4 regions of the Pseudomonas sp. GWSMS-1 genome follow, and region 2 is predicted to be linked to each of the others. Evidence: riboswitches for the same ligand, from Rfam matches in the RefSeq annotation. Region 2 holds a riboswitch; each other region holds the start of a gene.
The links. A riboswitch is a leader RNA that binds a small molecule or an ion and turns the genes downstream of it on or off. The one in region 2 is predicted to bind cobalamin.
Positions count from the first base shown of each region.

Region 1: it holds a riboswitch for cobalamin, as region 2 does, so the genes downstream of both, cobW (cobalamin biosynthesis protein CobW) here and btuB (TonB-dependent vitamin B12 receptor) in region 2, are expected to answer to the same signal.
Region 3: it holds a riboswitch for cobalamin, as region 2 does, so the genes downstream of both, cobG (precorrin-3B synthase) here and btuB (TonB-dependent vitamin B12 receptor) in region 2, are expected to answer to the same signal.
Region 4: it holds a riboswitch for cobalamin, as region 2 does, so the genes downstream of both, ACEPAJ_RS02145 (TonB-dependent receptor domain-containing protein) here and btuB (TonB-dependent vitamin B12 receptor) in region 2, are expected to answer to the same signal.

Region 1 is NZ_JBMHHV010000005.1:3,896,780-3,904,444, forward strand. It holds gene ACEPAJ_RS21785 (3-deoxy-7-phosphoheptulonate synthase) at 1-887, shown strand, start outside; gene cobN (cobaltochelatase subunit CobN) at 1,057-4,791, opposite strand; gene cobW (cobalamin biosynthesis protein CobW) at 4,798-5,853, opposite strand; cobalamin riboswitch at 5,954-6,148, opposite strand; gene ACEPAJ_RS21800 (cobalamin biosynthesis protein) at 6,238-6,675, shown strand; gene cobM (precorrin-4 C(11)-methyltransferase) at 6,672-7,427, shown strand; partial or broken gene ACEPAJ_RS21810 (YoaK family protein) at 7,481-7,665, opposite strand, start outside.
Region 2 is NZ_JBMHHV010000005.1:1,669,595-1,677,259, reverse strand. It holds gene ACEPAJ_RS11315 (C40 family peptidase) at 1-112, shown strand, start outside; gene ACEPAJ_RS11310 (C40 family peptidase) at 274-798, shown strand; gene ACEPAJ_RS11305 (O-methyltransferase) at 832-1,494, shown strand; gene ACEPAJ_RS11300 (hypothetical protein) at 1,510-1,830, shown strand; cobalamin riboswitch at 1,896-2,124, shown strand; gene btuB (TonB-dependent vitamin B12 receptor) at 2,224-4,110, shown strand; gene ACEPAJ_RS11290 (hypothetical protein) at 4,121-4,693, shown strand; gene cobO (cob(I)yrinic acid a,c-diamide adenosyltransferase) at 4,693-5,304, shown strand; gene ACEPAJ_RS11280 (cobyrinate a,c-diamide synthase) at 5,304-6,617, shown strand; gene bluB (5,6-dimethylbenzimidazole synthase) at 6,614-7,261, shown strand; gene cbiB (adenosylcobinamide-phosphate synthase CbiB) at 7,258-7,665, shown strand, end outside.
Region 3 is NZ_JBMHHV010000005.1:3,883,482-3,891,146, forward strand. It holds gene ACEPAJ_RS21715 (DUF692 domain-containing protein) at 1-291, opposite strand, end outside; gene ACEPAJ_RS21720 (hypothetical protein) at 347-601, opposite strand; gene ACEPAJ_RS21725 ((2Fe-2S) ferredoxin domain-containing protein) at 718-1,419, opposite strand; gene ACEPAJ_RS21730 (cobalt-precorrin-6A reductase) at 1,564-2,292, opposite strand; gene cbiE (precorrin-6y C5,15-methyltransferase (decarboxylating) subunit CbiE) at 2,289-3,491, opposite strand; cobalamin riboswitch at 3,550-3,725, shown strand; gene cobG (precorrin-3B synthase) at 3,826-5,169, shown strand; gene ACEPAJ_RS21745 (precorrin-8X methylmutase) at 5,162-5,788, shown strand; gene ACEPAJ_RS21750 (precorrin-2 C(20)-methyltransferase) at 5,785-6,537, shown strand; gene cobJ (precorrin-3B C(17)-methyltransferase) at 6,574-7,665, shown strand, end outside.
Region 4 is NZ_JBMHHV010000003.1:245,119-252,783, reverse strand. It holds gene ACEPAJ_RS02165 (glycosyltransferase family 4 protein) at 1-502, shown strand, start outside; partial or broken gene ACEPAJ_RS02160 (biotin carboxylase N-terminal domain-containing protein) at 1,202-1,483, shown strand; partial or broken gene ACEPAJ_RS02155 (carboxyl transferase domain-containing protein) at 1,700-2,626, shown strand; gene dxs (1-deoxy-D-xylulose-5-phosphate synthase) at 2,748-4,643, shown strand; cobalamin riboswitch at 4,710-4,925, shown strand; gene ACEPAJ_RS02145 (TonB-dependent receptor domain-containing protein) at 5,026-6,897, shown strand; partial or broken gene ACEPAJ_RS02140 (cobalamin-binding protein) at 6,941-7,665, opposite strand, start outside.

The sequences.
Region 1 (7,665 bases), 2.2 Mb from region 2:
TGCTGGTGGTGGTCGGCCCCTGCTCCCTGCACGATGATGCCGCCGTACTCGAATACGCCGAGCGCCTGGCCGCCCTTAACCAACGGGTGGGCGATCGCCTGCTGCTGGTGATGCGCGCCTACGTCGAAAAACCGCGCACCACGGTGGGCTGGAAGGGCCTGGTCTACGATCCGGCGCTGGATGGCAGCGGCGACATGGCCGCAGGCTTGCGCCGCTCGCGGCTCTTGATGCTGCGCTTGCTGGAACTGGGCCTGCCGCTGGCCAGTGAGATTCTGCAACCGCTGGTGGCGGGCTACTTCGACGACCTGCTCGGCTGGGCGGCAATTGGCGCACGCACCAGCGAATCCCAGGTGCACCGCGAGCTGGTCAGCGGCCTGGAGATGCCAGTGGGCTTCAAGAACGGCACCGATGGCAGCCTCGGTATCGCCTGCGACGCCATGCGCTCGGCGGCGCATGCCCATCAGCACTTCGGCGTCGATGGGCACGGCCATCCGGCGCTGGTGCAGACTCAGGGCAACCCGGACACCCACCTGGTACTGCGCGGTGGCCACGGTGCGCCGAACTACGACGCCGCCAGCATCGCCACGGCGCGCGCCGAACTGGAGCGCCAAGGCATCACGCCACGGATCATGGTCGACTGCAGCCACGCCAACAGCGGCAAAGACCCGCTGCGCCAGCCCGACGTGCTGCGCAGCGTGCTCGATCAACGCCTGGCCGGCGACGGCACCTTACGCGCAGTGATGATCGAAAGCCACCTGTTCGATGGCGCCCAGAGCCTCGGCGGCGAGCTGCGCTACGGCGTGTCGATCACCGACGCTTGCCTGGGCTGGGACGGCACCGAACGCATGCTAGTCGACGCCGCCGTGCGCATGCGCGAGCTGGTTTAACCCTGACGGCGCGAGCATCGATCAGCCTGTGGCCACGGACATTCGCGAAGCTGTTTTAACCCAACCGGTTCGCGGCTAAAGCCCCTCCCACAGAACTAGCTGCTCCGTGGGAGGGGCTTTAGCCGCGAGGTTTTTAGCCCTGCGCTGAGTGTCGCGACAGCGATCTACCCTAGGATTCTTCGCTGTCGATCAGCAGGTTTTCCAGGGTCTCGCGGTACTCACCCGGTTCCTGCCAGAGGCCCCGCTGTTGAGCTTCGAGCAGGCGTTCAAGGATGTCCTGCAAGGCACCGGGGTTGTGTTGCTGGATAAAGTCTCGGGTGCTTTTGTCGAGCAAATAGGCATCGGTGAGCAGCGCGTATTGGTGGTCGTCGACCAGCTCGCTGGTGGCGTCGAAGGCGAACAGGTAGTCGATGGTCGCCGCTAACTCGAACGCGCCTTTGTAGCCATGGCGCTTCATGCCTTCGATCCACTTGGGGTTGGCCGCGCGGGCGCGCACCACGCGATTCAGCTCTTCCTTCAAGGTGCGGATGCGCGGGGTATCCGGTTGGCTGTTGTCGCCGTGGTAACTGGCCACTTTGGCCCCGCGCAGGGTTTCCACGGCCGCGAGCATGCCGCCCTGGAATTGGTAGTAGTCGTTAGAGTCGAGGATGTCGTGCTCGCGGTTGTCCTGGTTGTGCAGCACCGCCTGCATCTGCTCCAAACGCTCGGCGAACTGCGCCCGCGCCGGGGTGCCTTCGCTGTGTTTGCCGTAGGCGTAGCCGCCCCAGTTGAGGTAGACCTCGGCCAGGTCTTCGCGGGTTTGCCACAGGCGTTCTTCGATAGCGTTCTGCACGCCCGCGCCATAAGCCCCCGGCTTGGAGCCGAAGATCCGCCAGCCGGCTTGCTTGCGCGCCTCGGCTTCGTCCAGGCCGCTGTCTTGCAGGGTCAGGGATTCACGCCAAACCTGCGCCGACAGCGGGTTCATGTCCTCTGGCTCATCCAGGTCAACCACTGCCTGCACGGCATCATCGAACAGGCGAATCAGGTTGCTGAAGGCATCGCGGAAGAACCCGGAAACGCGCAAGGTCACGTCCACCCTCGGGCGGCCGAGTTGCGTCAACGGCAGCACCTCGAAGCGTTCAACGCGCTGGCTGCCGGCCTGCCACACCGGGCGCACACCCATCAGCGCCAGGGCTTGGGCCATGTCATCACCGCCGGTGCGCATGGTCGCCGTGCCCCACATCGACAGGCCGAGCTGACGCAGGTGGTCGCCGTGGTCCTGCAAATGCCGTTCAAGCAGCCGATCCGCCGCTTGCACGCCGATGCGCCAGGCCGTCGGCGTGGGCAGGTTGCGCACATCAACGCTGTAGAAATTGCGCCCAGTGGGCAGTACATCAAGGCGACCGCGACTCGGCGCGCCACTCGGCCCGGCAGGGACAAAGCGCCCATCCAGGGCCGATAACAGGCCGTGCATCTCAGCCGCGCCGCAGGCATCCAGCAAGGGGGCGATCTGCTCACGCAAACGCTGCAGCACCTGGCGACTTTGCGCACCCACGGCTTCTCCATCTGCGGTATCAATCAGGCGTAGGGCCAACAGCTCCAAACGCTCGCGGGTATCGCCGGCACTGCGCCAGGCCTCATCGCTTAACCCTGCCAACAGCGCCGGGCGCGGGCCTTGCCAGGGCGCGGCCATGTCGCAGTCGAGCGGGTCGAAGTCCAACTGCAGATCGCTGGCCAAGGCGCGCAGCAGGCTGGCATTGCTGCCCTGGCCGTCGCCACGGGGGATGCGCAGCAGCGCCAGCAAGGTATCGCGGCGCAGCGTGCCGGCCGGTGATTCGCCGAATACATGCAGGCCGTCGCGTATCTGCGATTCCTTCAAATCACATAAATAGGCGTCGAGCTGCGGCAGCCAGCTGTTGGGGTCTTCGTTGAGTTGCAGGCCCAATTCACGATCCAGGCTGGCCTCGCGCACCTTGAGCAGAATCTCGCCACGCAGCTCGGCGGCGCGGCGCAGATCGAGCTGGCTGGCCTCGTAATACTCGTCGGCCAGGCGCTCCAGATCACGCAATAGACCGTAGCTTTCGGCGCGGGTCAGCGGTGGCATCAGGTGGTCGATGATCACCGCCTGGGTACGCCGTTTGGCCTGCGCGCCCTCGCCCGGATCGTTGACGATAAACGGGTAGATATTCGGCAGCGGGCCAAAAATCGCGCTCGGCCAGCATTGCGCGGACAAACCGACACTCTTGCCCGGCAGCCATTCCAGGTTGCCGTGCTTGCCGACGTGGATCACTGCATCGGCAGCAAACACCTTACGCAACCAGCAGTAGAACGCCAGGTAGCCATGCGGCGGCACCAGATCGGGGTCGTGATACACCGCCGCTGCATCCAGCTGATAACCGCGCGCCGGCTGAATGCCGACAAAGGTCAGGCCGAAGCGCAGGCCGGCGATCATCAGCCGCCCGCTGCGGAACATCGGATCCGTTTCAGGTGCGCCCCAGCGCTCAAGCACCGACTGTTGATTGGCTTGCGGCAGGCTGTGGAAGAACGCCAGGTAATCGTCCAGCGCCAGACTTTGCGCGCAAGGCCGCAGGTCCAGGTTATCAAGGTCGTTGGTCACCCCGCCGAGCAGGCTGTGGATAAGTGCAGTGCCGCTCGCCGGCAGGTTATCCACCGGGTAACCCTGCTGCTGCATGGTCTGGAGGATGTTCAGCGCCGCCGCCGGGGTGTCCAGGCCGACGCCGTTGCCGATGCGCCCGTCGCGGGTCGGATAGTTGGCCAGCACCAGGGCGATGCGTTTGTCGGCGTTGGCCTTGTCGGCCAGGGCGATCCAGTTGCGCGCCAGCTCAGCGACAAAATCCATCCCCGCTAAATGCGGCTGATAACACACCACATCGCTCTGGCTGCGCTCACTGCGCCAGGCCAGGCCTTTAAAGCTGATCGGCTGGGTGATCAGCCGGCCGTCCAGCTCGGGCAACACGACATGCATGGCCAGGTCACGCGAGCCCAGGCCCTGGGCGCTGGCGTGCCACTGCGCATGGTTATCCAGCGAGCAAATGGCCTGCAGCACCGGGATATCGCGGCGGAATGGCCGCGCACTCGGCGCTTCCGGGTTGGACAAGGCGAACGCGGTGGTGTTGATGATCAGCGCCGTGCCGGTGTCATCCAGCCAGGTTTCGACCTGGGCTAGGCAGGCGGCCTCCTTGAGGCTGGCCACGGCAATCGGCAGCGGATTCAGACCCTGAGCCTGCAAGCATTGGCAGAACACGTCGATAAAGCCGGTGTTTGCCGCCTGCACCTGGGTGCGATAAAACAGCAGCGCCACCACCGGCGCAGCGGCTTGCCAATTGACCTGCCAGTCGGCCAACACCGCGCTGGCCTGCTGCGGGTGATACAGGCCCACGCGCGGCAACGGCTGCGGCTCGACCCAGGCATAGTCTCGTTGCAACCACTGGCTAGCGGTGCAATTAAACAGCTGCCGAGCATTCTGCGCGCCGCCCTGACGGAGGAACTGCCAGAGCCGCTCGGCCTCAGCCTGCGGCACATTGCTCAGGCCCATCAGCTCGGGGTCAGGGTTGTCGCAGCCAGGCACCATAATCACCCGCGCACCGCGCTCGGCCAGCTCAACCAAACGCTCGATGCCGTAGCGCCAGTAACTGACGCCGCCGTGCACGGCAATCAGGATGACCTTGGCGTGTTGCAGCACCTGCTCGACATAAAGGTCCACCGAGGCGTGATTGCTCAGCTGCGCCGGACTGGCTAGGCGCAGGCTCGGGTAATCCTCGGGTAACTGCCGCGCCACCTCTGCCAGCAACGACAGCTGCGAATCGCCGGTGCAGAGAATCACCAGCTCGGCCGGGGTCTGGCCGAGGTCGGCGATGCTGTCGACCGGCACTTGGCTGCCAGGCTGGGTACGGATTAGGTGCATGGGGGCTTAGTTCGCCAGTGCCGCCTGCAATTCAGCGGTGATAGCGGCCTGATCAAGCTGCTGACCGATGACAATCAAGCGGCTGACCCGTGCTTCATCGGCCTGCCAGGCGCGGTCGAAGTGCTTGTCGAAACGCTGACCAACACCTTGCAGCAGCAAGCGCATCGGCTTGCCGGGAATCGCCGCGAAACCCTTGATGCGCAGAATGCCATGCTTGGCCACTGCGTCCTTCAATGCGCCCAGCAAACGCGCCTCCTCGGCCTCCGGTAGTTCCACGTGGAACGAGTCGAATTCGTCGTGATCGTGATCTTCATGCCCTTCTAGGTCATGGTGGGTTTTGCGGCCTTCAATGTGCAGCTCGGTTTCGCAGTTCAGGCCCAGCAGCACGTTCAGCGGCAGTTCACCGCCGTGGGCTGCGATGATTTTCACCGCTGGCGGCAACTCTTCCGCCACTTCGGCGCGCACCGCTGCCAGGGCGTCGGCGTCGAGCAGGTCGGCTTTATTAAGGATGACTAGGTCAGCACTTGCCAGTTGGTCGGCGAACAGCTCATGCAACGGCGATTCGTGGTCGAGGTTTGGGTCAAGCTTGCGCTGCTGATCAACCTGATCAGGGAAGGCAGCGAAGGTGCCGGCGGCCACAGCCGGGCTGTCGACCACAGTGATCACCGCATCAACGGTGCAGGCGTTACGGATTTCTGGCCAGTTGAAGGCCTGAACCAGCGGCTTGGGCAGGGCCAGACCGGAGGTTTCAATCAGGATATGGTCGAGGTCGCCACGGCGTGCCACCAACTCGCGCATCACCGGAAAAAACTCTTCCTGCACGGTGCAGCACAAACAGCCGTTGGCCAGCTCAAAGACGCGGCCGTTGGCTTCTTCTTCGCTGCAACCGATGGAGCACTGTTTGAGGATTTCGCCGTCGATGCCCAGCTCGCCGAACTCGTTGACGATCACAGCGATACGCCGACCGCCCGCGTTTTCCAGCATGTGGCGCAGCAAGGTGGTTTTACCGGCACCGAGAAAGCCGGTAACGATGGTGACGGGAAGTTTGCCGAGGGTTTGCATGGCGAGTCCTGCGTGACGTCGAAAGAAAGACGAGCAGGAGGCGGCACAGACATGACAGCCACGGGGCGTCAGCCAACACCACCGGATCACCCCGCCCGGTTGTCGAAAACGTGACGAGGCAGGTCTCCTGGCTCACGGTCTGCGCGCTGCGCGACCCTTCTACCTTCCCGCCCATGGCAGTGGTGTATTGAAGGGCTTTCGACCGTTCACAGTTGCGGGGGCAGCCAAGGCATTCACCTTGTTCCCTCTTAGCTTCGCGGCAGAGCCGCGAAGAACCTCGAACGCGGCAAGGCTACGCAGACCATGACGGCCGGTCAATCACGGTTGACCGGTAAGAGCCGCCATGATCAGCTACGCCGCCGCACAAACCGAGCGCCGTAGATCATGCCCAGCCCTGTCGATAACTGCCCCGCTGCTATTCAAGTGGTCGCCGGGCTCGGATGTCGCAGCGACTGCAGCCTGGAGGACTTATCCACATTGCTGCTCGACAGCCTGCAGGCGCATGGCCTGACTGTGGATAACTTGGCGGGGCTGGCGAGCATCACGCACAAGCGTGACGAGCCGGCCCTGCAGGCACTGGCCAAACGCCTCGGCCTGCAGCTGAGCTGTTTCAGCTCGGAAGAACTGCAGCCCTATCAGTTAGGTGTTCAAGGCTCGCCGATTACCCTGGCCGCCACCGGTAGTCCGGCAGTCGCCGAACCTTGCGCCCTGGCGCTGGCCGAACGCCTAGGCGACCAACCTGCCCGCCTGCTCGGCGGCAAAACCCGTAATGCCAGCGCCACCTGCGCGCTGGCGTCGATTGCAGCCAAGGATTTTTCATGACCGTCTACTTTATCGGTGCCGGCCCCGGCGACCCCGAGCTGATCACCGTCAAAGGCCAGCGCCTGTTACACAGCTGCCCGGTGATTCTCTACGCCGGCTCGCTGGTGCCGGCAGCGGTGTTGGAAGGCCATAGCGCTGAGCAGGTGGTGAACACCGCTGAACTGCATCTGGATGAAATTATCGAGCTGATTGCCCAGGCGCACAGCACAGGCCAGGACGTGGCCCGCGTGCATTCCGGCGACCCGTCGCTGTATGGCGCGATTGGCGAACAGATCCGCCACCTGCGTCGGCTGGAAATTCCCTTCCAGATCATTCCCGGCGTCACTGCCACCGCTGCTTGCGCCGCCCTGCTGGAAAGCGAACTGACCCTGCCCGAGGTGTCACAGACGCTGATTCTCACCCGCTATGCGAGCAAGTCGGAGATGCCGGCGGGCGAGCAGCTGAGTGATCTGGCGCACCACGGTGCGACCATGGCCATTCACCTCGGCGTGGTACACCTAAGTAAGATCGTTGACGAATTGCTGCCGCACTACGGAGCGGACTGTCCGATTGCGGTGGTGCACCGGGCCAGCTGGCCGGATCAGGATTGGGTCAGTGGCACGCTCGCCACCATCGAGGAGCAGGTGCGCGCCAAGGGCTTTCGCCGTACTGCACTGATCCTCGTCGGCCGCGTGCTGCACGCCGAACAGTTCGCCGACTCGGCGCTGTATAACGCCGAGCATCGTCATCTGTTCAGGTCGTCAGACGCTTGAGCATTACCAACCGGGCGACTTCAGCGGCGTAGCGCCCGCCGCGCGAGTGACAGCAGGTCATCCAGCGCCGGCACGCTGGCCAGCAACACCAACAGCAAGGCCAGCGGCACGGTGGCGATGTACCCCAGGTAGCTGAAACCCAGTGCGCCGATCACCCCACCAAGGAAGAAGTACAGCGCCAACAGGCTGAGCACCCGCAACCGCTGACGGTCGGCCATCACCCGGGCTATTTCAGGCC
Region 2 (7,665 bases):
CGGCGGTGTGCGGGTCGATAGCCTGGATGATCGCTACTGGAAGCGCACCTTTATCGAGGCCAAGCGGGCCTTGGCGCTGGCGCCAACCGAGTCGCTCGTACGTAACCCTTGAGTGCGGCGTGCAGCGGCCGTAACGTTAAGGTCGCTGTAGCCCGTTATCCTCTCTGACGTATCTCGATAGATTTCAACAACCTGCCAAGCAAAGCTAAAGCTTGCACTCGCATGTGCAAGCCGGCAGAGTAGGGCGCATCCCGGCTCAGGATCGCCTTGTCCATGACCGCATTCTCCCGTATCAGCTTGATTGTGTTGGCCGCGCTGCTTAGCGCCTGCGCGAGTCAAGCGCCCGCGCCAACCCCGCAACCCACTGTTTATCAGCCCATCAGCAGCTTTAACGGCAATGCTGATGATGTGCTATTTCGTGCGCTGGGCTTGGTAGGCACGCCCTATCGCTATGGCGGTAATACCCCCGAAGGCGGCTTCGACTGCAGCGGCTTGATCGGCTTTGTTTACCGTGATGCCGCAGGCATCAAGCTGCCGCGCACTACCCGTGAGCTGATCAGCATGCGCGCCCCAGGCATTGGGCGCGATGCGCTGCAAAGCGGTGATCTGGTGTTTTTTGCCACCAGTGGCGGCAGCCAGGTCAGCCATGCGGGTATTTATGTCGGCAATGGCCGCTTCGTGCATGCGCCCTCCAGCGGCGGCACTGTGCGCCTGGACAGCCTGAGCAATACGTATTGGCAGCGTACTTACTTGAATGCCAAGCGTGTGTTCACCCCGGAGCTGGCGGGTAACCCCTGAGGCCCAGCCCTGGGTATTTGTAGAGGGGCTTTTATGACCACTCAAACGCTTAATCTCGATGCTGATCTCTATCAGTACCTGCTGGATGTATCGCTGCGCGAGACGCCACTGCTCAAGCGTCTGCGCGAAGAAACCGCTCTGCTGACTCATTCACGCTGGCAAATCGCCCCCGAGCAGGGCCAGTTCATGGCCTTGTTGGTACAGCTGATCGGCGCGCGGCGGATTGTCGAAGTCGGCACCTTCACCGGTTACAGCGCTATCTGTATGGCCCAGGCCATGCCGAGCGATGGCCACTTGATTTGTTGCGACATTCCCGGCGGCTACAACGCCACGGCCAAACGTTACTGGGCTGAGGCGGGCCTCGCTGAGCGTATTGAGCTGCGGCTAGCGCCGGCGCTGCAAACCCTGGAAGCGCTTGCAGCTGAAGGGCTGACAGGGCGTATTGATCTGCTGTTTATCGACGCCGACAAAGCCAACTATCCGGCTTATTTGGAGCACGCCCTGCGTCTGGTACGTCAGGGTGGGCTGATTCTGTTCGACAACACCTTGTGGAGTGGCCGGGTGCTTGAACAGAGCCCCGAGGGCGCTGACACCCGAGCGATTCAGGCGCTCAACTTGGCGCTGCGTGATGACCCGCGCATCGACCTGTCCCTGCTACCGCTCGGCGATGGCCTGAGCCTGTGCCGTAAACGCTGAGCCGGCGTTGCTTGTATGCCCGAACCGATTCGCCTGCCCGAACAACCTGACGCCTGTGAACTTTGCGCCCGCGCTGCGCTGCTGACGCGCCATCACTTGATCCCCAAGGCACTGCACAACAAGGTTTACGTGCAAAAACGCTTCGGCAAAAGTGAGCGCATCAGCGCCACGCTCTGGGTGTGCCGTGCCTGTCACAACCAGATCCATCGGCTGTTCAGCGAAAAAGAGCTGGCGCTGACCTACAACAATCGTGACAGCCTGCTCAGTGATGAGCGCTTGCGTACCTTTGTTGAGTGGTTGGCGAGCAAGCCGGCGGGTTTTATGCCGCGGCATTGAGTGGCACGTGAGGCGTCGGCGCTATGCGCGGCGTTATGCGTTGACGCTCTGTATGCAAGTCTCTACCCTGCGCGCCTGCAACAGGTGCCCCAAACGCATAGCGTTCAAAGGGTGAAACAGGGAAGCCGGTGCGTTACGTGTTAACCACGCAACTATTTCGGCGCTGCCCCCGCAACGGTAAACGAGTCAAAGATCGCCACTAGCCACTGTGCCCACCGGCATGGGAAGGCGCGATCCGGGAACCTCAAGGTTCCACTCGTAAGCCCGGAGACCGGCCTGCTGCATCCACGGCATTGCGGAGGGCGTTGCCGGGCTGATGTGGCTGTATTGCTGCTCTATCTGCCTATGCTGTTCTCCCAATGTTTTATTCAGCAGTATCGCGCGGGCGGCGCGATGGAGAATCAGGCATTGTTTCGCACCTTTTATAAACGTCCGGCCGTTCTTTTATGGCTGGGCTGTAGTCCTTTTTTAACGGCACAAGCAGAACCCCTCAACCTCGCTCAGCAGGTGGTCACCGCCACGCGTACGGCTACGCCGTTGGTCTCGGTGGCGTCGAGCAGTGTGATTACCCGTGAAGATATCGAGCGCAGCCAGGCGCAGAGCGTGCCGGACATGCTGCGCGGCCTCGCCGGTGTGCAGATCGTTAGCAATGGCGGCCGCGGCAAAAGCACCTCGTTGTACCTGCGTGGCACCAGTGAAAAGCAGCTATTGGTGCTGATTGACGGGGTTAAGGTGGGTTCCGCCACCTCCGGTGCTGCCGCCCTGCAGGACATTCCATTAGCGCTGGTCGAACGCATTGAGGTGGTGCGCGGCCCGCGTTCCAGTCTGTATGGTTCCGAGGCGCTCGGCGGGGTGATTCAAATTTTCACCCGGCGCGGCGCAAAGCAGGGGCTCAAACCTTACCTGGCGTTGGGTACCGGCACGCGCTCCAGCCACAGCGCTAATGCTGGCCTGGCCGGTGGTTCGCAGAATGGTTGGTTTGACCTTGGCGTGAGCAGCGAAGATACCGACGGGATTAATGCCCGCGCTTACCGGCCTAGCGCCGTAGGTGCCTACGAGCCAGACGCCGATGGCTATCGCCAGCTGGCCGGTTCATTGCGCGGTGGCTACCGCTTCGTTAACGGCCTGGAGCTGGACGGCAGTTGGTTGCAATCGAGCATCCACAGCGACCAGGACCTGCGCAGCAGCTCCGGCAAAACCGGGCGCTTCAGCTATGCCGATGGAGAGCAACAGGTGCTTGGCGGGCGTGCCCGTTTCACTCCCTTAGAGCCCTGGGATGTGACCTTGCAGGCCGGTCACAGCGAAGATCGCACCGACAACTTCCGGGATGGAGGTTTTTACTCGCGCTTCGACACCGAGCGCGACACCTTTGCTTGGCAGAACGACTTTAGCCTGACGCCCGAGCAACTGTTGAGCCTGGGTTTTGATTACCAGCAGGACCGTATCGACACATCCGACACCTATGCTGAGGACTCCCGCGATAATCGCGGTTATTACACTCAGTACCAGGGCCGTTTCGGTCGACATGGCGTGTCCGTCGGGTTGCGCCGCGACGACAACCAGCAGTTCGGCGAGCACGATACTGGCAACCTAGGCTGGAGCTACGAGCTCAGCGAAAGTCTGACGTTGAGTGCTGCCTACGGTACCGCCTTCCGTGCGCCGACCTTTAATGACCTGTATACCCCGAACAGCGGTTCCACCGCGGGTAACCCCGACCTTAAACCGGAAAAGTCGGAAAACTACGAGCTCGGCCTGCAGGGCGATGCTGGCTGGGGTGAATGGCGTCTCAGCGTTTTTGAAAACCAGATCGACGACCTGATTGTTTGGGCCGGTAGTAAGCCGATGCGCCCACAGAACGTCGAATCCGCGCGTATTCGCGGCCTCGAGTCGAGTGCGCGTACGCAGCTGGAGAATTGGGACCTAGCAGCCACCCTGACGCTGCTCGACCCGCAGGACCGTAGCCAGGAAAACCATGGACATCAGTTGGCGCGGCGAGCCAAGCGCACCTTCAATATCGACGCCGACCGCCGCATCGGCTCGTTTGGCGTCGGTGCCACGTTGTTCGCTGCCAGCCAGCGGTTTAACGACGCCAGCAACACCGAAGATTCACGCCTGCCCGGCTATGCCTTGGTCGATCTGCGTGGCGAGTACCACATCGACAGCGAATGGCGTCTGCAGGCCAAGGTCAGCAACCTCTTCGACCGTGACTACGAAACGGCGCAGACCTACGAACAACCTGGCCGCGCCTTTTACCTGACCCTGCGCTACCAAGCGCTCTGAGGAGATACCCATGCCCATTCTTTCAACCCGTGCTCAGCTACTAACGGGCATCGTCCTGGCGTTGCTGCTGGCCATGACGCGTGGCAGTCACTTCGCCAGCATCAACCTGCCCAGCGCCTCCTGGGCGGTGTTTTTCCTGGCCGGCGTGCTGTTGCGACCACGCTGGGTTTTTGCTGGCCTGTTTGTGCTGGCCAGTGCCCTGGACTTCTCTATGATGACCAGCGGTACGGTGAGTGACTGGTGCCTGTCGCCCGCATACTGGTTGCTGGTGCCGGCTTACGCCAGCCTGTGGCTGGGCGGGCGACTGTATGCCGGCTGGCATCGTGACACCTTGCAAAGCCTGTTGCTGTTGGCTGCGGTTGTCGCGGTCAGCGCTTTTGTCTGCTACCTGATTTCCGGCGGTGGTTTTTACTTCTTCTCCGGCCGTTATCCTGAGCCGACTCTGGCGGCCTGGCTGCCGCGTATCGTCGAATACTACCCGCGCTTTTTGTCCAACATGACGTTTTATGTCGGGGTGGGCAGTGCGCTTTATATTGCTTCGTTGGCGCTGTTTGGCCAGCGCCTTAGCCTGGGAGCCAAGTGATGACTGAGTCTATCGAACGTGACGAGCGGCACCGTGCACGGATGCAACGAAAGAAAGCCCTGATCGATGAAAAAATCGCTCAGTCCCAGGACGAGTATGGGCTGCTGCTGGTGCACAGCGGTAACGGCAAGGGTAAGAGCAGCAGCGCCTTTGGTATGGTCGCGCGCGCGCTGGGCCACGGTATCAAAGTGGGTGTGGTGCAATTTATCAAGGGCGCAGCCAGCACCGGCGAGGAAGCGTTCTTCCGGCGTTTTCCTGATGAAGTCAGCTACCACGTGATGGGCGAAGGCTTTACCTGGGAAACCCAGGACCGCCAGCGCGACATCGACAAGGCCCGCGAGGCCTGGGCAGTGGCGGTGCAGCTGCTTAACGATCCGGGCATTGGCCTGGTGGTGCTGGACGAGCTGAATATCGCGCTGAAATACGGCTATCTGGAGCTGGATGCGGTGCTGGCCGATATCGAAGCCCGGCCGCTGTTACAGCATGTGGTGGTGACCGGCCGCGGCGCGTTGCCGGGGATGATTGAGGCAGCAGACACTGTGACCGAAATGAGCTTGGTCAAGCATGCCTTCAAAGCCGGAGTCAAAGCGCAGAAGGGAGTCGAGTTTTAATGAGCGACTGCGCTGCACGTGCCTGTCCCGCACTGTTGATTGCCGCGCCGGCTTCCGGCCAGGGTAAAACCACTGTGACAGCGGCGCTGGCGCGTTTGCATACGCGCCAGGGCAGGCGTGTGCGGGTGTTTAAGTGCGGCCCGGACTTTCTCGACCCGATGATTCTGGCCCGCGCCAGCGGTGCACCGGTGTATCAGCTCGATCTGTGGATGGTCGGTGCGGACGAGAGCCGGCGCTTGCTCTGGGAAGCGGCTGGCGAAGCCGATCTGATTCTGATCGAAGGGGTGATGGGGCTGTTTGATGGCAATCCATCGGCGGCCGACTTGGCGCGTCACTTCGCTGTGCCGGTGTTGGCGGTTATTGATGGCTCAGCCATGGCCCAGACCTTCGGCGCCATGGCCCATGGTCTGGCGACCTTCCAACCGGATCTGCCGTTTTCCGGGGTACTGGGTAACCGGGTCGGGAGCGTGCGCCATGGCGAGATTTTGCGCGACGCCTTGCCGGCTTCAATCCGCTGGTACGGTGCATTGCCGCGTAGCGCCGAAGTCGCCTTACCGAGCCGCCATTTGGGGTTGGTCCAGGCCGCTGAATTGGCCGACCTGGATGCGCGCCTCGATGCCGCTGCCGATGCCTTGGCTGCCAGCGCCGATACGGCGCTGCCACCGCCTGTCAGCTTCGCCGCACCTGAGCAGGCAAGGCCTGCGCCCTTGCTTAAGGGCGTGCGCATTGGTGTGGCGCGAGACAGCGGCTTTGCCTTTCTCTATCAGGCCAACCTGGATTTGCTGCGTGAGTTGGGTGCCGAGCTTACGTTTTTCTCGCCGCTGAACGATGCGCAGCTGCCCGAGGTCGACAGCCTTTATCTGCCTGGCGGGTACCCGGAGCTGCATTTGGCGCAGCTGGAGGGCAACCAGGCGATGGCGCAGGCTATTCGCGCGCACCATGCGGCGGGTAAGCCGATTCACGCGGAGTGCGGCGGCATGCTTTACCTGCTCGACAAGCTGACTGACAAGCAGGGCGCGAGTGGGAAGATGCTCGGCTTGTTAAACGGCGAGGCGACGTTGCAACCACGCATGACCGCCATGGCCTTGCAGCAAGCCGAACTGCCGGAGGGCCTGTTGCGCGGCCACAGCTTCCACTACTCAGCCTTGAGCAGTGAGCTGCAACCGCTGACCCGTGGCGAGTGCCCTAACTACAAACGCACCGCCGAGGCGGTCTATCGCCAGGGCCGGCTGACGGCGTCCTATATCCATTTCTATCTGCCGTCCGACCCGGCTGCAGCGGCAGCATTGTTCAGCCCCGGAGCGCCAGCATGAGTGAGCACGCCTTCAGCCCAGAGGAGCGCGCAGCGGTCTACCGCGCTATTGCCGAGCGCCGTGATATGCGCCATTTCAGCGGCGGTGAGGTGGCTCCTGAGCTGCTCGCGCGTTTGCTCGAGGCCGCACACCAGGCGCCCAGCGTCGGCTTAATGCAGCCCTGGCGATTTATCCGCATCACCCAGCCGGCGTTACGCGAATCGATTCACGGCCTGGTGGAAGAGGAGCGGGTGCGCACGGCCGATGCGCTGGGCGAGCGCAGCGATGCGTTTATGCGGCTCAAGGTCGAGGGTATTCGCGACTGTGCCGAGCTGCTGGTGGTGGCGCTGATGGACGGCCGCGAGGCCCACGTATTTGGTCGTCGCACCTTGCCGGAAATGGATCAGGCCTCCTTGGCCTGCGCGATCCAGAATCTTTGGCTGGCTGCGCGCGCTGAAGGTTTAGGCATGGGCTGGGTCTCGCTATTCGAACCCCAGGCTCTGGCCGATCTGCTTGGCATGCCAGCGGGCAGTAAGCCGCTGGCGGTTTTGTGCTTGGGCCCGGTAGACGCGTTCTATGACGCACCGATGCTGGTACAGGAAGGTTGGGCGACGCCACGGCCGCTCAGTGAGCTGCTGTTTGAGAACCACTGGGGCACGCCATGAGTGTGGTGCTTAGCACCTGCGCGGGGGTCGCCCTGGACGCGGTTTTTGGCGAGTCAAAGGGGTGGCACCCGCTGGTGGCGTTCGGGCAGTTGGCTGAGCGCATTGAGCAGCGCTTCAATCCTGCAGGGGGCGGTTGGCGTAGCCATGGTGTGACAGCTTGGTGCCTGGCGGTGTTGCCATTGACTCTGTTGGCATGGCTGCTGAGCCAGATCAGCGGGCTGGGCTGGGCACTGGAGATTCTCGCGTTGTATGCAGCACTGGGCCTGAAAAGCCTGGGTGAACATGCAATGCCAGTAGCGCGCGCCCTGCGTCTAGGCGACCTGGCCCTAGCGCGCGAGCGCGTCGGCTATATGGTGAGTCGCAATACCGCCGCGCTGGATGCAACTGGCGTGGCCCGCGCGGGT
Region 3 (7,665 bases), 2.2 Mb from region 2:
GTGATCGGAGATCCATGCCGGCTGCACCCGTTGCGCGAGGTGTTTGAGGCGGCGCAGATAATCGCGATCTAGCTCGTGCGGGCCGCCAATCGATAGCGACACACCATGCATCACCAGCGGGTACTGCTCGCCGATGGCATCGAGGAAGTAGAGGGCTTTACCGCCCTCTACCAGGTAATTTTCCGAGACGATCTCAAACCAGTCGATCGCCGGGCGTTGTTCGAGAATGGCTTGGTAATAGGTACTGCGCAGGCCCAGGCCAAAGCCCAGATTGCCGCGTTGAGCATTCATCACTGACTCCTTGCGCGGTGATGCGGGGCAACCGCAAACGGTCGCCCCGGCTCACTTACTCGCCGACAGTACCGCCCGCCGCATCGCACTCGGCCTGGGTCATGGCTTTGAAGCCGTGGCCCTTGCAGACAGCCTGACCTTTGCAGCTGTTCTCGGCAGTCTTGCAGTCGTTCTGGCCTTTGCAGGAGGTCACGCCGTAGCAATGCACAGCCGCCTCTTCAGCCACTGCAACGGTGCTGGTCAGGCCAGCAAACAGGGAAGCCGCAGCGAAGGCGATAGCAGCACCAGCAGCGGTCGTTTTCATAGTCATGTGCGTATCCTCAGGTGATCGTGGTTGGCCGCACGCAAGGTTTTGCGTGCCGGCATTCAACTAGAGCGACGAGGTGCGCTGGCGTTACAGCGGCCATGAAAAAAAGCCGCGCGCACTCAATCCTGATCGATGCGCAACTCGGGCACCGCGCGGCCAGCCACCAGGCGCTCGTCGACCAGGCGGATCACCGCCGCCTCGTCACGAATACCGAACCACTCGCCCTGTGGATAAAGGCTCGCGGTCGGCCCCCTGTCGCAAGGGAACTGGCATTGACTGCGGGTGATATGCACACCGCCCTCACACTCCAGCTTGCCGGCGGCCTTGAGGCGCTGACGCAGGGTTTTCCACAGGCTGAGCGCGCCCTTGCGCGTGCAGCGCGGGCCGTTACACAGCAGCAGACGCTGGGCGTGCGGCGGAATGTGCGACCAGGCGTGCTGCGCCGGCACGGCGGGTACATCACTGCAGGCCATGTGCAGCTGCGTGCGTTCAAGCAGCGCGGGCAGGCCATCGAGCCAGGCGTCTTCCATCGCCGTGCAGACCACAAACACCGACGCGCCATCAGTGCGCTCGGCAATTTGCTCACGTAGCCAATCACGGTGAGCAGCATCGGCACGCGGCTCCAAATCTACCACCAGCAAGGGTCGCGGCGACTCATCCAGCGCAAGCCAGAACGGCTGTAGATCCTGCTCGCTGTCATGCACATGCGCCTCGCCAAGCAGCGCCTCGACGCGCTGGCGCAAACGCTCAGCCGACGCACCACGGCTGAGGCCTGGGCCGATAAACAGAATGCGAGCGTAAGGGGAAACGGGCGTGGTCATGGCGGCCTCCAAAGCGGGGCGGCAGTCTAGCAGGCGATGTTTTGCGGTGGGCAACCCAGAACCCGTAGGGTGGATGACGCGTCACCCATCCACCAACTGCGATGGTGGATGAAAACAGCGTCATCCACCCTACCTGGCTACGTTTCAGGCCAATCGCCGCTGAAGCGCCTCCCACAGGGCGTCTGGCTGGAGAAACTCGCGCTCTACCGTTGGCAGCTCGGGCCGGCGCAGCAGCACGACCGGCAAACCCAGCTCCCGCGCGACCTGCAATTTCGGCTCGGTGGAGGCGCTGCCGCTGTTCTTGCTGATCAGCACATCGATGCCCAGCAGAGCGAATAGCGCGCGCTCGCCGTGTAGATCAAACGGCCCGCGTGCGCCGATAACTGTGGCACGCGGCACGGCTTCCTGCGCTGTCAGGCAGCGCACGACCCACTGTTGATGGGCGGGAATTTCGTGCAAATGCGCCAACGGCTCACGGCCAAGAGTAAACAACGGGCGACGGAAGTCTTGCAGCGCAGCAACCAGCCCGTTCCAATCGTCCACCTCGCGCCAGTCATCACCCTCTCCTGCTTGCCAACCGGGACGACGCAACGCCCAGCATGCCACCCCGCTCAACGCAGCAGCTTGGGCGGCATTGGCGCTGATCTGCGCGGCATAGGGATGGGTCAGATCGAGCAGCAGCTCGATGCTCTGCTCGTAAATAAACGCCGCCAAGCCTTCGGCCCCGCCAAAACCACCGACGCGCACCTGGCAGGGCAAGTCATCCGGCACCCGGCCCAAACCCGCCAGGCTGTAGATGCTTTCAGGGCCAAGGCGGCGCGCCAAACGTAACGCCTCGGTGGTGCCGCCGAGCAGCAGAATACGAGGGTTCACGGTTTGCATACTTCCAGCAAAGTGATCGGCAAGGCGCTGCGCCAGGTGTCGAAACCACCCAGCGGCTGCGCCTGGGCCACGCTGATGCGAGTCAGCTCGCCGCCCATCTGCTCGCGCCAGGCCACCAGCGCGGCTTCGCTTTGCAGGGTCACGGCATTGGCCACCAGCCGACCGCCCGGTTTCAGGCTGGCCCAGCACTGCTCGAGCACGCCGGGGATGGTCACCCCGCCACCGATAAAGATCGCATCCGGCGCGGCCAATCCGGCCAATGCTTCGGGCGCACGACCGGCGACCAATTGCAAAGCCGGCACGCCGAGCGTGTCGCGGTTGTGCTGGATATGCGCCTGACGCCCAGCGTCGGCCTCGATGGCGATGGCCCGGCAGCTAGGGTGCGCGCGCATCCACTCGATGCCGATGGAGCCGCAACCGGCACCCACATCCCAAAGCAGCTCGCCGGGTTGCGGGGCCAAACGCGCCAGGGTGATCGCGCGCACATCGCGCTTGGTCAGTTGGCCGTCGTGTTGATAAAGCGCATCCGGCAAACCCGGCGTGACGGGCAACAAGCGCGCATCAGCGTCGGCCAGGCAGTCGACCGCCAGCAGGTTGAGGTCGGCCACCCGTGGCAGCGACCAATCGCTGGCCAAGCCGTCGATACGCCGCTCCTGAGCGCCGCCCAGATGCTCCAGCACGGTCAAGCGACTGGGGCCAAAACCACGTGCGCGCAGCAGTTCGGCCACCGCTGCCGGGCTGTCGCCGTCGTTGCTCAGTAGCAACAAGCGCGCGCCGGGGAAAAGCTGCGCCTGCAGCGCCGCCAACGGCCGCGCCACCAACGACAGCACCGTCACCTCCTGCAACGGCCAACCCATACAGGCGGCGGCCAGTGACACTGACGAGGGCGACGAGAACACCCGCAATTCTTCAGCCGGCAACTGCCGCGCCAGGCTCGCGCCCACCCCGTAGAACAGTGGATCACCGCTGGCCAGCACACACACCGGCGTACCGCGTCGCGCCAGCACCGGCTCCAGGCTGAATGGGCTGGGCCACAGTTCGTGCTGCCCTGGCAGATCGGCCGGCAATAGCGCCAAATGACGGGCACCGCCGACGATGCAGTGCGCCTCGCTCAACGCCTGGCGCGCCGCGTCGCCCAGGCCGGCGTAGCCGTCTTCACCGATCCCAACCAGGGTTAACCAGGCTGTCATAGCCACTCCTCTGTACCCGCCTAACGAGCAAGGGTGTCTGCGCGTTAGACAAAGCGGGCATAATACAGCCTTCGTCGGTGCCCTAACGGGCCTAAGAGGGAACACGGTTAAACCGTGGCTGCCCCCGCAACTGTAAACAGCGAGTCTGCCGCAACTGTGCCACTGGGTAACCGGGAAGGCCGCGGCAGATGATGACCTGTCAGCCAGGAGACCTGCCGACGACGCTAGTCGCGAGTGCCAACATCGGGCGGGGTGTACCGATGCCATTGAGTTCCCCTGTGCCAGGGTGAACTCTGCTGGTTCGGTCGCCGCGTCTTAGTTGCTGGTGAACCCGTTGCGCGACCATTCCACCACCGTCGATCCGTCACTACCACGCCCCAGCGCGTGCCCCGGCCTGCTGCGTATCGTTCAGGCGCTGGACGGTGGTATCTGCCGGGTCAAGCTGGCCGGCGGAGTGCTCAGCAGCAATCAGGCACGCGCCATCGCCGAGGCCGCCAAACGCTGCGCCAGCGGCGTGCTGGAGCTGACCAACCGCAGCAATCTGCAGATTCGTGGCGTATTGCCCGGCCAACAGGCCGAGCTGATCGAGCGCCTGCTCGCCGCCGATCTCGGCCCCAGCAACCCGGCCGCCGACGATGTGCGCAACCTGCTGCTCAGCCCCGCTGCCGGCCTCGATCCGCAGGCCCTGCTCGACACCCGCCCACTGGCCGCCGCGTTGCTTGAGCTGCTGCAGAACACCCCGGCGCTGCATGGGCTGTCGGCCAAGTTCGCCCTGCAGCTGGACGGCGGCGAAGCCTTGGCAATGCTCGAACACCCGCACGATATCTGGCTCAGCGCCCTGCCCGGCACGCCGGCGCGGCTGGCGTTCGGGTTGGCCGGTTGCCCAACGGATACGCCACTCGGGGCGATTCGGGTCGAGCAGGCCGCTGAACTGATCGAGCAGCTGCTGATGCTGTTTCTCAAGCTGGCCGGCAGCGCGCACAGTCGTATGCGTCAACTGCTCAGCGTGATTTCCCACAGCCAACTGCTGCAACAGCTACAGGCGCGCCTGCCCTTCGCCATCCAGCCGGCCCCGCTGGAATGGCAGCGCCAACCGGCTAGCCAGCACGCTGCAATCGGTATTTATCCACAGCAGCAGACGGGGCTGTGCATGGTCGCCGCCACCGTGCGTTTGGGGCGGATTGACGCCACACAACTCAACGCCCTGGCCGATTTGGCCGAGCACTACGGCGATGCCAGCCTGCGCCTGACACCCTGGCAGGGTCTGCTGCTACCAAATATCCCCGAGCACTCGGCAGACTACCTGCTGCACAAACTGGCCGAACTGGGCCTGCTGATCGATGCGCAGGAACCACTTAGCAATCTGATCGCCTGCACCGGCTCAGCCGCCTGCGCCAAGGGCCTGGCCGACAGCAAAGCCGACGCCTTGCTGCTCGCCAAGCGCCTGCGCGCCAGCACAGCGCGGCCGCAGGTGCATCTCAGCGCCTGCCCACGCTCCTGCGCCGCCGCGCATACCGCGCCCTTTACTCTGCTGGCCAGCAGCGCCGGGCATTACCAGCTTTATCAACGCACGCCCGAGGCGGCCGGTTTCGGCCAACTGCTGGCCAGCGCCATGACTATCGACGAGGCCGGCGACTGGTTCGCCGCCCACTGCGCAACAGGAAACAGCGATGCTTGAGTACATCCGCGACGGTCAGGAAATCTACCGCCAATCGTTCGCCACCATCCGCGCCGAGGCCGACCTCAGTGCCATTCCGGCCGATCTGGAAAAGCTCGCCGTGCGGATTATCCACGCCTGCGGCATGGTCGATGTGGTGCAGGACCTGCGCTTCTCGCCCGGTGCCGGCGCCGCTGGCCGCGCGGCACTGGCCAAGGGTGCGGCGATTCTCTGCGATGCGCGGATGGTCGCCGAGGGCATCACCCGCCCGCGCCTGGCCGCGAATAACCCGGTGATCTGCACCCTGCATAACGACGGCGTGATTGAGCAGGCCCGCGCACTGGGTAATACCCGTTCGGCAGTCGCATTGGAACATTGGCGCGAGCACCTGCAAGGCAGCGTGGTGGTGATCGGCAACGCGCCCACCGCGCTGTTCTACCTGCTGGAAATGCTCGACGCCGGCGCGCCAAAACCGGCGCTGATTATCGGCATGCCGGTGGGCTTTATCGGCGCGGCGGAATCCAAGGATGCGCTGGCAGCCGACAGCCGCGGCGTGCCCTATGTGATCGTGCGTGGCCGTCGCGGCGGTAGCGCCATGGCGGTAGCGGCGGTCAACGCCCTGGCTACGGAGGTGGAGTGATGAGCGTACAAAAAGGCCGCTTGCTTGGGATCGGCGTCGGCCCCGGCGACCCCGAACTGATCACCCTCAAGGCCCTGCGCCTGCTGCAATCGGCCGATGTGGTCGGTTACTTCGTGGCCAAGGCCAAAGCCAGCCAGGGCCAGGGCGGTAACGCCTTCGGCATCATCGAGCAGCACCTGACCGATACGCAGCAGCGCCTGCCACTGGTGTACCCGGTGACCACAGAAAAACTCGCCGCGCCGCTGAGCTATGAAGATGTGATCAGCGATTTCTACGACACCTGCGCGGTGCAGATCGCCGCCCGGCTCGACGCCGGCCAGGACGTCGCGGTGATCTGCGAAGGCGACCCGTTCTTCTACGGCTCCTATATGTACCTACACGACCGCCTGGCCGGCCAATACGAGGTGGAAGTGGTGCCCGGCGTGTGCTCCATGCTCGGCTGCGCCTCGGTGCTCGGCACCCCGCTGGTGTACCGCAACCAAAGCCTGAGCGTGCTCTCCGGCGTGCTGCCCGAGGCCGAACTCAAGCAGCGTCTGCACGACGCCGAAGCCGCCGTGATCATGAAGCTGGGGCGCAACTTCGAGAAAGTCCGTCGCGTGTTGCAGGAGCTGGGCATCGATCAGCGTGCCCATTACGTCGAACGCGCCACCATGGGCAACCAACGCATCGTGCCGCTGGATGAAGTGGAGCCGATGTCCTCGCCGTATTTCTCGATGATCGTCATTCCCGGCGAGAAATGGCGCGGTTGATCCGCCCACCGCGCCCCGCCAACTATGGAACACCTTATGACCGCCGCTCCCGCCATCATCATCCTCGGCCCCTCCGCCCTGCCTTGCGCGCGGCGTATCCAGGTGCTTTATCCACAGGCCGAGATCCACGGCCTGCGCAGCCGGGTGACGGACGTTGAGCGCATCTATGCAGACTTTGGCGACACCCTGCGCACGCTCTACCGCGCCGGCACGCCGCTGATTGTGCTGTGCGCCGCCGGCATTGTGATTCGCAGCCTGGCCGCTGTACTGGGCGAGAAAGACAGCGAGCCGCCGGTGCTGGCCGTGGCTGAAGATGGCAGCGCCGTGGTGCCGCTGCTCGGCGGTCTCGGCGGGGTCAACCGCATGGCGCGGGAGCTTGCCGCGCACCTAGAGGTCAGCGCGGCGATCACCACCAGCGGCGAACTGCGCTTCGGCACCTGCCTGCTGGAGCCGCCATCCGGCTATGTGCTGGCCGACTTGGAGCAGGGCAAAGGCTTTGTCAGCGACCTGCTCGGCGGCCAGGCCGTGCGTATCGAGGGTGATGCACCCTGGCTGGCCCAGGCCAAGTTGCCGGTGGATAACCACGCCGCGCGGGTGATCCATATCAGCCCGCACAGCCGCGCGGCCAATGCCGATGAACTGCTGATCCACCCGCAGCAAGTCGCCGTATGGGTCGAGCGCGCCGGCACCGATTTGCTTAGCGAACTGCAGCAAGCCCTGCACAGCAGCAACCTGGCCGCGCAAAGCCTGGCCTGCCTGCTGGCCGCACCAAAGCTGATGGCCAACGCCGAACTGCACAGCGCCGCCGCGCAGCTCAAACTGCCGCTGCGCTTTATCGACGACGCCAGCCAACTGCCGCCGCTGCATAGCCAACACGCCAATCTGCACCTGCTGCTGGCCGCTGCGCCCATCGACGCCACGCAGCTTGGCCGCCCGCGTGGTCGCCTCACGGTGATCGGCCTCGGCCCCGGCGCGGCGGAATTTATGGTGCCCGCCGCGCGTCAGGCGCTGGATGAAGCGCAAGACCTGCTCGGCTACGAAACCTACATCAACATGGCCGGCCCGTTACGCCCGGAACAGGTGCGCCACTGCACCGATAACCGTGAAGAAATGCAGCGCGCCCGCCAT
Region 4 (7,665 bases), on a different contig from region 2:
ACTGAATTTTTTACTGGAGGCGATGGTAGGAGCACCTTGGCAACTTGTAATTGCAGGATCAGGGCCAGAGGAGGAAAAACTTAAAAGCCAGGCTAAAAGCCTCGGCTTAAGTAACGTTAAGTTTTTAGGCCGCATTGAGGATCGAGACAAAGGCTGTCTACTACAACGTTGCCATGCATTTGTATTCCCTTCACATTTGCGTTCGGAGGCCTTCGGCATTTCTCTATTGGAAGCATCACTCTACAGCAAACCGCTTATTTCATGTGAGATCGGCACAGGTACGACCTTTGTCAACATTGATGGCGTAACAGGTATAACAGTACCTCCGGCGGACCCAAAAGCGTTACGCGAAGCAATGTTCGACCTATGGAGTAACCATCTAAAAGCAAATCAACTCGGAGCAGGAGCTGCGAGGCGGTTCGAGCAGCTGTTTACAGCAGAGCGTATGTGTGCAGAAACGGCTCGCATTTACAAAGAAGTTATACACGAGCATGCAAAATAATACCTAAGGCTGGCCTGAAGCATTCATATTTTCTGACTGACCTCAGCCACCACCGATTTTGAAAGCGGAAAACGACCATACAACTCACTTATTTATGTAGTTTATACGACGTAAGTACCTCGCGGCAGCTACTTCCGATATTACAGACGCGCAGGTATTCGACAGTGAATGCCTGTGCGCCACCTATAGGCTCTATAGTGCGAATTAAGTAACCAATTACCAGGTTTTGACTATGCCAAAGAAGCGCGCCTTCACATAACCGAACGGCCGCCGATAACCCGCACAGACGCCCAACCCTGGCACGCACCGGAGCCTTGACTTTCTCGATCTTGCACCTGACCTTGTAAAGCGCGCTGTTCTTACCCAGCTTTTTGCTGGGTGCTAAGAAGACTGCCACCTGTAAAATCGTTTCGCGACCAGCACTCCCTTTATGCAGCTCGACGCATGTAAAACCTGCGTCAGCGCAAACCACGCGGCCCTCGCCATGCACAACCTATAAACTTAAGTAATATCCGTCACTCTGGCCGCTGTACCGTGGTCTGGACCATCTTCGGGTCACGCTCGCCAATCTTATTGTTGGTCGAACTCGTTACACTAATCAGCATGGTATCGACGATGGTGTCGTAGCGCTCAAGGGGGCTATCTGGATATGGATCAGCTAATCGAAATTGCCAAGGCCAAGGGCAGCAATGCCGTACACCCAGCTATGGCTTTCTCGCGGAAAACGCCGAGTTCGCCCGCAGCTGCCAAGCCGCCAGCGTGTGCTTTTTGGCCCCAGTGCTGGGGTGCTGCAACGGCTTGGCGAAAAGGCCGAGCACTGCGACGTACCGCTGGTGGTGGGTATTATTCGAGCAATCAGCCCGGATGAGGCCCACGGCTTTCTCTCAGAGCATCATCGCAGCAGCACTCAAGCTAGCCGCCGCGGCGGACTACCAAGGCCTGAGCACCTTTAAATTTCTACTGGATACCGAGCAGCCTTAGTGTTTCTACTTTATGGAAGCAAACCCGCGCATCCAAATTGAACACACCCTCACTAACCGAACTCGGCCTGCTGCAACCGCCACTGCTCAATGGCTGCGCCGTGCAACTGCGGATTAACCTGGAAAGCATGAGCAGCGATTGCAGCACACGCCCGGCCGCAGGCAACCTGATGCCCTACCAGCCGCCCAGTAGCGCTTGCCGCTGGTACTGTTTGCCGAGGGCGGCGGCCTGGGCAGCTTCAAACCGGAACAAGTCGGCCCAGTCAGCGTGCAGGCGCCCAATGGCGTCATCGACGTTTTGGTGACAGATGAAACCGAGGCCGTGCAGGTCGCCAAACAATACCTGAGCTACTTCCAGGGCACGCTAAGCGACTGGCAATGTGCTGATCAGCGCGAGCTGCGCCATGTGATCCCGGAAAACCGCCTGCGCGTGTATGACATCCGCCAGGTCATTGCCACGCTGGCCGACCACGACTCAGTGCTGGAACTGCGCCGCCAGTTTGCCCCGGGGCTGATCACCGCGTTTATCCGCATTGAAGGCAAGCCCTTCGGCCTGCTGGCCAATAATCCCGCGCACCTGGGCGGGGCCATCGACGCAGTGGCAGGCGACAAAGCCGCGCGCTTTATGCAGCTGTGCGATGCCTTCGATATTCCGCTGCTATCGCTGTGCGATACCCCCGGTTTTATGGTCGGCCCGGAGGCAGAGAAACAGGCCACGGTGCGCCATGTGTCGCGCATGTTCGTTGCCGCCGCCAGCCTGACAGTGCCGTTTTTCACCGTGGTGCTACGCAAGGGTTACGGCCTCGGCGCGCAAGCCATGGCCGCCGGCAGCTTCCATTCGCCGCTGTTTACCATCGCCTGGCCCAGTGCCGAGTTTGGCGCGATGGGCCTGGAGGGTGCGGTACGCCTGGGCTTTGCCAAGGAGCTGGCAGCTATCGAAGAACCCGCCGCGCGCCAGCAGCTGTTCGACAAAATGGTGGCCAAGGCTTACCAAAACGGTAAGGGCATCAATATGGCCAGCTTTCTGGAGATTGATGCGGTGATCGACCCGGTGGAGACCCGCGCCTGGCTGCTGCGCGGCCTGAATGCAGCGCCAACGCCCACGCCGCGCACCGGCAAGAAGCGCGCAGTCGATACCTGGTAAGCCACTGACCGTAGCCCGGATGCAATCCGGGCAACAGCAGCGTTGAACCGAAGCATGTTTGGGCAGTTTCCGGCGCATCGGGTAAACTGCCGCATCTTTTGCTCCTATAACGATCTGCCCGATGCCGACGACCTTCCACGAGATTCCCCGTGAGCGCCCGCTGACGCCCCTTCTAGACCGCGCCAATACGCCGGACGAGCTGCGCCGCCTGGGCGAAGCCGAGCTGGAAACCCTGGCCGACGAGTTGCGCCAGTACCTGCTGTATACCGTCGGGCAAACGGGTGGGCATTTCGGCGCGGGCCTCGGTGTAATCGAGCTGACTGTAGCGCTGCATTATGTCTTCGATACGCCGGACGACCGCCTGGTGTGGGACGTTGGCCACCAAGCCTACCCGCACAAGATTCTCACCGGCCGTCGCGAGCAAATGGGCAGCCTGCGCCAGAAGGACGGCATCGCCGCCTTCCCACGCCGCTCGGAAAGTGAATACGACACCTTCGGCGTCGGCCACTCCAGCACCAGCATCAGCGCGGCGCTCGGCATGGCCATTGCGGCGCGCATGCAGGGCAGCAAGCGCAAATCGGTCGCGGTGATCGGTGATGGTGCGCTGACCGCCGGCATGGCCTTCGAGGCGCTGAATCACGCCAGCGACGTCAAAGCCAACATGCTGGTGGTGCTCAACGACAACGACATGTCGATCTCGAAAAATGTCGGCGGTCTGTCCACTTACCTGGCCAAGATCCTCTCCAGTCGTACCTACGCCAACATGCGTGAAGGCAGCAAGAAAGTGCTGTCCAAGCTGCCCGGCGCCTGGGAGATCGCGCGCAAAACTGAAGAACATGCCAAGGGCATGCTGGTCTCCGGCACCCTGTTCGAAGAACTCGGCTGGAACTACATCGGCCCGATCGACGGCCACGACCTGCCCAGCCTGCTCGCCACCCTGCGCAATATGCGTGACCTCGACGGTCCGCAGTTCCTGCACGTGGTGACCAAGAAAGGTAAGGGCTTTGCGCCAGCCGAGGCCGACCCGATTGGCTATCACGCGATCACCAAGCTGGAGCCAATCAACGCCCCGCCCGTGGCCAAGCAGCCAACAGGCCCGAAATATTCCAGCGTATTCGGTCAGTGGCTGTGCGACATGGCCGCGCAAGACCCGCGCCTGGTCGGTATAACCCCGGCGATGAAAGAAGGCTCGGATTTGGTGGCGTTCAGCGAGCGTTACCCCGAGCGCTATTTCGACGTGGCCATCGCCGAACAGCACGCGGTGACCCTGGCCGCCGGCATGGCCTGCGACGGGGTTAAGCCGGTGGTTGCGATCTACTCGACCTTCCTCCAGCGTGCCTATGACCAGCTGATTCATGACGTAGCCGTACAACACCTCGACGTGCTGTTCGCCATCGACCGTGCAGGCCTGGTTGGCGAAGACGGCCCGACCCACGCCGGCAGCTTCGATATTTCCTACCTGCGCTGTATCCCCGGCATGCTGGTGATGACGCCGAGTGACGAGAACGAACTGCGCCGCATGCTCACCACCGGCCACCTGTTCGATGGCCCGGCAGCCGTACGCTACCCGCGCGGCACAGGCCCTAATGCGCCCATCGAGCCAGGCCTTGAGCCTCTTGAAATTGGCAAAGGCATCATCCGCCGCCAGGGCAAACAAACCGCCCTACTTGTGTTCGGCGTACAACTGAGCGAAGCACTCAAGGTCGGCGAAACGCTCGATGCCACCGTAGTCGACATGCGCTTTGTCAAACCGCTGGACGAAGCCCTGGTACGCGAACTGGCCGCCAGCCATCAACTGCTGGTAACGATTGAAGAGAACAGCGTGATGGGCGGTGCCGGCAGTGCGGTCAGCGAGTTCCTTGCCCGCGAGAACATCCTCAAACCGCTGCTGCACCTGGGCCTGCCTGACTACTACGTCGAGCACGCCAAACCCACGCAGATGCTCGCCGAGTGTGGGCTGGATGCTGCCGGCATCGAAGCGGCTATACGCGCCCGGCTCGCACTACAGGCTGTATGAGTACCGCTCATCCAGCGCTGAACGCCGCTTGCTTGTAGTTCATCCCACCGCGCATTAAGGTGCGCGACGTTTTACTTCCAACAAGGTGCGCCTCTTTATCCGTAAAGCGGCGTTAAACGGGAAGCCGGTGCGCTCATAAAGAGCTATCCCGGCGCTGCCCCCGCAACGGTAATCGACCGCAGAGCGAGTCTGCACGCAGCTTCATCCGCCACTGGGCTACCCCGGGAAGGCGAAGCGGCGCACGTCGAGAGCCCGGAGACCGGCCTTATTGGATGTGACTGGTGTTGCGGAGGGCATCACCGTCAAGCTCAGGCTGCGTCCGCGCGCCCGTTCTTGCACCTGCCCTCCTCAAAAGTCTTCCGACCTTTTGAGGATTCTCTACGTGAAATTGTCCCGCCTTGCCCTGGCCGTGGTGCTTGCGCCGCTGACTGCTCATGCGAACCCACTCCAATTGCAGCCATTGGTTGTGACATCCGGGCGGTATGCTGAACCAATCCAACAGGCGACCGCTGCAACTACAGTATTTACCCGCAAAGATATTGAACGCTTGCAAGTGCGCAGCGCGGCAGAGCTGCTTGAGCGCGTGCCCGGCGTCAGCGTCAGCCGTACCGGCGGAGCAGGTAGCCAGACCGGTCTGTTCGTGCGCGGCACCTCAACTGCACAAACCCTCGTCCTGGTAGACGGCCAGCGCATTTCTGCTGCCTCCAGCGGCACCAGCAGTCTGGAGTTCCTCAGCCCGGAGCAGATTGAGCGCGTTGAAGTCGTACGCGGCGCGCGTTCGGCGCTCTATGGCTCGGATGCCATCGGTGGCGTCGTGCAGATTTTCACCCGCCAAGGCAGCGGTGACGGCCTCAAGCCCTATGTACGCTTTGGCGCCGGCAGCAACCAGACCTTCGAGCGCAGCCTTGGCCTGTCCGGCCGCGATGCACAGACCCGCTTCAACCTGGGCGCCGCCCTCGATGAAACCCAGGGGATCGACGCCACCCGCGATAACTTCGGAGCCAACGGCGATGACGATGCCTATCGCAATAAATCGCTGAGCCTGAACCTCTCGCACCGCTTCAATGACGATTTGAAAGTCGGATTCAGCGCGCTCGATCAACGCGGCCAAGCCGAGTTCGAAGACCTCTTCAGCGCCTCACTGCCCACTACCGACTTCCAGCTGAGCAGCCTGTCCAGCCACATCGATGGCAACATCAACGACACCTGGAATAGTCGCCTGGAATTCGGCCACAGCGAGGACAAGCGCGACACCGGCAACGACCAGACAAACGCCAGCGCATTCTCGTTCTACAGCTTTAATACCTACCGCGACTCGGTCAACTGGGTGAACACCCTGACCCTCAACGAGCGCCATCAAGTGCTGCTGGGTGCCGACTGGTATGAGGATCGCGTGAATGGCAGCGAGGACTTTACTGAGGACTCGCGCTGGAACCAGGCAGGCTTTATCCAACACCGCTACAACGCCGACTCTTTTTCTACTGAGCTGGGTCTGCGCCATGACAGGAACCAGCAGTTCGGCAGCGAAAACACCTGGAGCGCGGCGCTAACTGTGCCGTTCAGTCACAAAAACGATTTGATCCTGTCCTACAGCGAAGGCTTCCGCGCACCGACCTTCAACGACCTGTATTACCCCGACTTCTGCTTCGGCGGCTTTTGCTCCGCCAGCGCCAACCCCGACCTTAAGCCAGAAACCTCCAAAAGCTATGAAGCGCTATGGCGCAACCGCTACAGTGAAACCGGCGCGCTGGAACTGTCGCTGTACCGCATCGACCTGCAAGACGCGATTGTTCTCGACCAGAACTTTATTCCGCAGAATGTGCAGACCGCTCGCATCAATGGCTTCGAAGCTGCGCTAAAGCAGGAGCTATTCGGCTGGCAGGGCAACTTGGCACTCGCGCTGATCGACCCACGTGATCGCGACACGGGCAACACCCTCGCTCGCCGCGCCAAACGCACGCTGAGCATGGATCTGGATCGCGAGTTCGGCGCTTTTTCTGCCGGCATCAGCTGGCGTGCAGTCAGTGGCCGCTACGACGACGCCGATAACACCCAAGAGCTGAGTGGCTATGGCCTGCTCAGCCTGCGCGGTGCCTGGCAAGCGAGCCAGGAGGTGGCATTCAACCTGAAGCTGAATAACATCTTCGACAAGGATTATGCCGAAGCAACTTACAAAACCAACAATGGCCGCTACGGTTTCAACACCGAAGGGCGCACTGCACTGTTTGCCGTGACTTGGACGCCTCAGCTCTGAGGCGCCAACTGAAACGCGCACTAAGCCCCGCAACATGCGGGGCTTAGTGCGCGCTGGCCAGCACCTGACACAGACGCTCCATCGCCCCCAACATCTGAAAGCTTGGCCGTTCCAGGCCATCATCGGGCACTAACCAGAGCTGATCCAGCTCAACCGCGCGCACGACTGGCCAGTTACGCCAGGCATCTAGTTGCGCCTGGCTGCCGGCCAGAATCACCTCGGGGTTGCGCTGCAAGACGGCCTCGACACTCACTTGCGGAGCCGGCAGGCTCAGGTCGGCAAAGATATTTTCGGCACCACAAACACGCAGGGCATCGCTAATAATCTGCTGGCCGCCAAGGGTATACATCGGTACATCCCAGACCTGGTAAAACACCCGCAGTGGCTGTGGACGGCGATAGCGTTGAGCTAAACCAGCCATCCCATCAAGAAATTGCTGCTGCAGGCGCAAACCTTGTTCGGCACGACCGATACGCGTACCGATCTCGACAAACTGTTGCGCCAGGTCGGCCAGCTTGCGCGGTTTAACGACCAACATAGGGATGCCAAAGGCCTGCAACTGCTGACGCTGCGCCCGGCTAATGCTCTCAGGCAAGAGCAACACCAGGTCAGGCTGCAGACTGATGACGCGCTCCATTTCCAACTGTCCGTAGCGCCCGACGGAAGGCACATGCGCGGCCGCAGGCGGGCGCGGCCCCGCATCAAGCACGCCCACCAGCAGGTCGACGGCTCCGAGTTCAAGCACGATTTCAGTTACAGAGGGCCCAG